Regions from separate parts of the Clostridium perfringens genome, predicted to be linked through region 2. Evidence: a T-box and tRNA genes for the amino acid it is inferred to sense, from the RefSeq annotation. Region 2 holds a T-box; the other regions hold tRNA genes.

Region 1 (2,284 bases), 760 kb from region 2:
TTATTATGAACTTTTTCTACATTTTCATCTTTAACTTCTTTAGAATCTTTGTCTTTACTATCTTTATCATTTTTAATTTCTTTTACACATTTATCACTAGACTCTAATTTAGTAGACACCTTGTTATTATTATTCTCTAAACTTTTATCTTCATTGATTTTTTCTGTTTTATTTTCAGCATTCTTTACAAAATTACTTTCAACTTCTTTTATATCTTTTTTTTCATCAGTTTTTAAATCTTCATTATTAACATTTGTATCTTCTTGCGTATTTGCCTTAGGGCTTTCATTTTTTAATTGTTTTCCATTATCCTTAATATTATCTAAATTAGCAGTAGCTGTAACCCTTACTTCTTCAGCATAAACTTTCTTTCCATTGCTTATTACAAAGCTAGATATAGTAGTTATACTTGCTATAGCTACGGCAATAGCTACTTTCTCTCTTACTTTTTTCATAAAACACCTCTATTAATCCACTCAATTTAACTAATATATTAAAAATTTCCAAATATTATTTTAACATTTTATTTAAATATTGTAAATAAAGTTAATTATATAGATATTTTCCGTTAATATTATTATAAGTAATATTATTACATATAAATTCAATAAGAAATATATTATGATATTCATTTAAAGTAGATATATAAAAAATTCTCTCTAAAAAATCTTCTAATTTATAATCAAACAAAGTCATAAATACCTGTAAAACTGGTGGCTTGCAATAATTTTATAAGAACTTATTGGCCCCTAATAACAGACAGTTTTATTTATTCTAAATAAAAAAAGTTCTACTTAAAAAAGTAGAACTTTCTGTGGTTGCGGGAGCAGGACTTGAACCTACGACCTTCGGGTTATGAGCCCGACGAGCTACCAGCTGCTCCATCCCGCGTCATTAAATTGTCTCTCTGACTTGTATTAAGTATATTCCTAATTCTCTAATAAGTCAAATGTTATTTTAAGAAAATATTTTTTATTTCTATATTAAATACTCTTAGCCTACTTATAGCCTCAATAAGAAATTTACTTTTTATTTTATAACTTAAATATCTTTCTTGGTATTATATCTAATTTAATAATTTTAATATAAATATAATATCCCCAAACTCCACTTAAAGTATTACACATAAGATCATTTACTTCAAAAAATCTTTTTGTATTAGGAAAAACTAAGGATAATATAACCTGGGAACTCTCTATGAATAAAGACATAAAAAAGCAGAATTTCAACACTGTATTTAATGAAGGTATATATGAATCTTCTTTAAGCTTCTTTTTATTATGCAACTCAAAGCCTTCTAAAATTTTATTGATTTTATCTATAATCCCTTTTCCTAAAGTTAATTTTTCTTCATCTATACTATAAAAATAGCAAAGAAAAAATGCCATTGGACTTAACATAATTGAGTTTCCTATTAGCTGATAAATAACATCTCCCACTCCCCCTTGATGGTATATTTGCTTTATACTCCACAAAGGACTAAGCCAAACTTCTGGTGGATTATAAACAAGCTTATTTCCCCAAGCTATGGTAAGTGGAAAGTAAACTTTAGAGGCAACTCCAATTAAGTAAATACAAAATAAATCAAAGATAAATTCTTCATTAGAATATATTTGCTTATATGTGTATTCTTCCTTAATTATTCCTTTAATTTTAATTGCTCCTCTAAATAAACAAAAGAGTATAATTCCTACTACTAAAAATGTGTTTTGGGAAATAATAATCATAAATTCTCCTTTTAATTCTAGTTTTAATTAATATATTATATAAGTTAATGTTGACTTCTAAATACAGTATTAATACTAAAAAAACTTCTATTATTCATTAATATAATCTTATAAATATTCTTTAGAAATCAAAACCTCATAAAATAAATAGCTTTATATTACTTTATTAAGTATAGCCTATTTATTTTTATTTTAATCAAATTAATTACAAAAATAAGCTGTATCAAAACTCCTTAAACCTCTTACAAAACCTAACTAAAAAACAAATGAAATTAATTAGGGTTTTTAAGTTTATTTATGAGTTATTTTGATACAGCTTTCTAAAATTAAGCTTCTGTTACAAGCTCTTCTTCTTTATCCTTTTTTTCTTTACCATTTGCTTCAGTAAAGATATTTTCTGTAGCAGATAATTCTCTTAAGTAATCAATAAACCCATCTCTAAGATCTGGTCTTCTTAAAGCGTATTCAACAGTCGCTTCTAAGAATCCTAATTTATCTCCCACATCATATCTTCTTCCTTCAAAGTCATAAGCATACATAGCCTCTTCGCTCATAAG
Region 2 (2,284 bases):
ACAATAGCACCTAAAAAGGTACCAAGCATTCTGTTTTTTCCCATTTTATATGAATTTTCAACTGTATCTTGCATGCACATCATTGCTGCAATACAAGCAAAAAAGGCACTAGAACGGCCTAATAGTTCAAATACTATAATGCATATAAATACTGAAAGAGAAGTTTTAAGGTTTCTAGCACCTATAGTTTGCAGGTTAAATTTAAACAAATATTTCCCTCCTAAATCATATTAGTTTTTTACATTAGTTCTTTTTATTTTCTTCTAGATTTTTTATATCATCTTTAACTTCTTTTTCAAGTCTAGAGATTTTTTCTTCTATATTTTCTAAATCTTTTTTTACCTTATTTTCATATTTATATATGTAGTTATTTATTAATAGAGCAATTATTATACCTATAAAAGTATCTATAATTCTATCAATTGCATAGGCATATGGAGCTTTACCATGTAAGTTTGTCATAATTGCTATTAATACTATACATGCTATAGAAACAGACCCTTTTCTGTTAAAAACATTAAGTAGATAAATGGTTATAACTATTCCAATCCCTGTTATTATTCCTGAGAATCTTGTAAGGTTAAAGTTTAAAGCTATAAAAGTTAAAGCTAAGCCAACAAGTCCACCAGTTATTGTACCAATCATTCTGCTTTTTCCCATTTTATATGAGTTTTCAACAGTATCTTTCATACAGATTACAGCGGCTATACAAGCATAAAAAGGATATTGTCTGTGTATTAGCTCAAAAAATCCTATGCATAAAGTTACAGCCAAAGCTGTCTTTAAGTTTCTTGCACCTATTTTAGGTAGGGCTAAACCTTTCATTTAAATAATACCTCCCAAACAATTTATATATTATTATAGATAGTATATAACATTTTTATATTAATACAAATTATGACTTAACAAGAATTTTAAAGAATTCAAAAATAAAAACGATTGACATTAATATAAAACTAATCATATAATTAAAATTAAGTGAGAAAATGCAATGAAGAGAAGAGTAATAAAGAAGATTGTATAAAAGAGAGCTGGGGTAGGTGAGAGCCAGATGCATGAGACTTTATGAAGATGGACTTGGAGCAGACTTTTTGAGAATTTTAATTTTAGAAAAGTACGGTGGCAACCGTTATATTGCAGAGTAATAAAATAAGTTAAACTTAGGAGTTACTTAGTGAGATATTTATGGTGACATAAATATGAAATAGAGTGGTATCGCGTAATTAACGCCTCTATGGGATTTCCCATAGGGGTTTTTTATATTTTTGAAATATTGGAAACAATAATAAGTAAGAATAAAGGAGGAAAAAATAATGTGTAAAAAACCATATTATATTACAACGCCTATTTATTACCCATCAACAAATCTACACATAGGTAATACTTATACAACTGTGGCTGCTGATGCTATAGCAAGATTCAAAAGACTTACAGGTCACGAAGTAATGTTCTTAACAGGAACAGATGAGCATGGTCAAAAAATAGAAAGAATAGCTAATGAAAAGGGAATTACTCCAAAGGAGCATGTTGACGAAATAGTTGCAGGAATTAAAGATCTTTGGAAAATGATGAATATAAGCTATGACAAATTTATAAGAACAACTGATGATTATCATGTGAAAGCTGTTCAAGAGATTTTCAAAAAGTTATATGATCAAGGAGATATATATAAAGATTCTTATGAAGGGCTTTACTGTACTCCATGTGAATCATTCTGGACAGAAACTCAATTAGTAAATGGAAACTGCCCTGATTGTGGAAGACCAGTTGAAAAAGCTAAGGAAGAAGCTTACTTCTTTAAAATGAGCAAATATGCTGATAGATTAATTCAGTATATAGAAGAACATCCAGATTTCATTCAACCAGAATCAAGAAAGAATGAAATGTTAAATAACTTCTTAAGACCAGGATTACAAGATCTTTGTGTTTCAAGAACAAGCTTTACTTGGGGAATACCTGTAAGCTTTGATGAAAAGCATGTTATCTATGTTTGGATAGATGCATTATCAAACTACATAACTGCTTTAGGATATGGTCAAGAAGACCAAGAGTTATACAAAAAGTTCTGGCCTGCTGATGTTCACTTAATAGGAAAAGATATTTTAAGATTCCACACAATTTACTGGCCAATAATGTTAATGGCTTTAGGATTAGAATTACCTAAGCAAGTATTTGGTCATGGATGGTTACTTGTTGATGGAGGAAAAATGTCAAAATCAAAAGGTAACGTTGTTGATCCAGTAGTTTTAGTTAACATGTTTGGAGCTGACGCTGTAAGATACTA
Region 3 (2,284 bases), 450 kb from region 2:
TTAAGAAAGCTTATTTATTATTAAATTATTTTTAAAGGTATGGATTGAAAATATAAAAAAAGTAAGATTTTTAATGATTAAAATAGAGAGATTAATAACTAGTGATTATAATCCTTTAAAAGAAACAGTCTTAGTATTATTATAATTAATAAATAATTATATAAATACTAAGGCTTGAGTGTAGAGAAAGTCTACATTGAAACTATAGTATTTGTATTTATCTTAGGAGGTAATACAAATGAGTAAAGAAATAATAGATATTGAAGTAGAAGAATTTATACCATTTAATGATGCAGCAGATATGAAAGAATTTAGAAAATTTCTTAAACAATATGGAATAGAAGATGCCTTAGAGGATACTACATTAGATTATACTAAAAAGAAATTAGAGATGTTACTTGCTTTAGCTGAAGATGGTGAGGATGAAGAGTTAGCAGAACATAAAAATATATTAAAAAAATTATTAAATAATTTAAAAGGTGAAAAAGTTAAAAGAGAAGCTATGAAAGCTTTATATGAAGTTTATAGAGAGTATGAGGATCTAACTGGTAAGGAATGCGAAGATTTAATTGATTCTAAAGAATTAGATAAAAAAATAAAAGAGGCTTTAAAAGAATACAAGAAATATGAGCATTTTAAAACTCATGAAGAACAAATAGCTGAAAAATGGATAAGAGAGTTAAAGAAAGAGGCTATAGAGTACAAAAAACAATACAAGGAATTAAAAAAAGATATTAGAAGAGATTTAAAAAGATTAGAAAAATAAAATATAGTTAGATTTAAAAAATAAGCTATATCAAAACTTTATTTTAATAATTTGTTTTGATATAGCTTTTTTAAACATATATTATAATAAAAATAAAAAAAGGTTCTGTTTTACAGAACCTTTTATGGTTGCGGGAGCAGGACTTGAACCTACGACCTTCGGGTTATGAGCCCGACGAGCTACCAGCTGCTCCATCCCGCGTCATTAAATTGTATCTACTACTCTTTAACTATACGTTAATATATAATTAAAGTCAAGAAAATTAAATATTTATTATATTTAAATTGTTATAAGTACTTAGAACTTTCTCTTTTGTGATATATAATAAATATAGGGACGTATATTAGTTTTAATTTTTTATTCAGGAGGAGAAATGTTTACCAAAGGTTTTGACGAGGCATATAATAGGGCTTTAGAACTTCAGAAATTATTTTATGGTGAAAAAGAAAAATATAATGAAGAGTTAAAGAATGAAAATAGGGACATAAAGCATTTAGTTAACAAAATAAACGAAGAAAAAATATATATATTAGAAACACTAGTACCTAAATATGCTAAGAATATGAGTATTTTAGAAAGACAAAGTATAAAAGCTACTTTAGGAGAAGAAGTCAGTAGTGAATATATAATAAATGATTATAATATACGACCTATTAAAGAACTGCTACTGATAGATTATGATGAAAAGTCTATTATAAAAAATATAAAGAATCCTTTTATTAAGGTCTTTAAGATAAACAAAATAAATAAAAATTTAGATGAAGAAACTATGGAAATACAATCTGCAAGAGATGAAATGAAAAAGATATCACAATGTGCACAGGATGATAAACTTAAATTAATAAGAATTTATAAATTAATATGTTCTGCAACTAATTTAGGGGAAGCAATAGAGGAACGGTTTAGAGATTTCATACCTATGATACAAAGCAGCAGGCTAATATATGGGGATTGCAATATAGAGAAGCGTAGCTATAGAATAGGAAACGTTATGAAATGTTATGATGGAATAATGCAGTTTTTAGTAAAGATATGTGAAACTAAATATAGAAGTGCAGAGGGAAAGCGAGTTAAGTACATAAAAGATTCTTTAATTGATGAGCATTTAGAAGAATTAGATTTATGGAAACAGAGCTTTAATGAAATATAAATTTATTTAATTTCTAAAGTTAAGACAAGAGAAATAGGCAGATTTTTATGATTTTTTATGGTGTTACAGCCAGTTTATTCAATAAAATGATAAAAATTTTTAAAGAATAGAGAAAAATATGTAGATTTTATTGAATTTTTAACCAGAATATGATACTGTCTACATATAGTAAATACTTATAGCGTGTTAGTATTTATTTTGGATTTGGTTGGAGAATAATTTCTTCAGCCTTTATTCTTTATATAGATAGTTTATAGTTTAAGAAATATTTAAAATTAAGTCTTATGAAATCAAGGGTAACTTGAGTATTCATAAGGCTTTTTTATTTTATTTATTATGGAAATTCATTATAAAAACCTATTTGTAAT

What was found. The T-box of region 2 lies ahead of metG (methionine--tRNA ligase). A T-box ahead of a tRNA ligase gene usually reads a tRNA of that ligase, here a tRNA-Met.
Region 1: it has a tRNA-Met gene. The T-box ahead of metG (methionine--tRNA ligase) is inferred to sense a tRNA for this amino acid. The anticodon was not compared.
Region 3: it has a tRNA-Met gene. The T-box ahead of metG (methionine--tRNA ligase) is inferred to sense a tRNA for this amino acid. The anticodon was not compared.

Annotation. Positions count from the first base shown of each region.
Region 1 covers NZ_CP065681.1:3,003,431-3,005,714, forward strand. Annotated here, with positions in the region: gene I6G60_RS13935 (cell wall-binding protein) at 1-455, opposite strand, end outside; tRNA gene I6G60_RS13940 (tRNA-Met) at 816-891, opposite strand; gene I6G60_RS13945 (VanZ family protein) at 1,035-1,727, opposite strand; gene galU (UTP--glucose-1-phosphate uridylyltransferase GalU) at 2,054-2,284, opposite strand, start outside.
Region 2 covers NZ_CP065681.1:462,951-465,234, forward strand. Annotated here, with positions in the region: gene I6G60_RS02365 (FUSC family protein) at 1-209, opposite strand, end outside; gene I6G60_RS02370 (FUSC family protein) at 244-825, opposite strand; T-box leader at 983-1,237, shown strand; gene metG (methionine--tRNA ligase) at 1,314-2,284, shown strand, end outside.
Region 3 covers NZ_CP065681.1:13,983-16,266, reverse strand. Annotated here, with positions in the region: gene I6G60_RS00365 (hypothetical protein) at 239-766, shown strand; tRNA gene I6G60_RS00360 (tRNA-Met) at 892-967, opposite strand; gene I6G60_RS00355 (hypothetical protein) at 1,140-1,916, shown strand.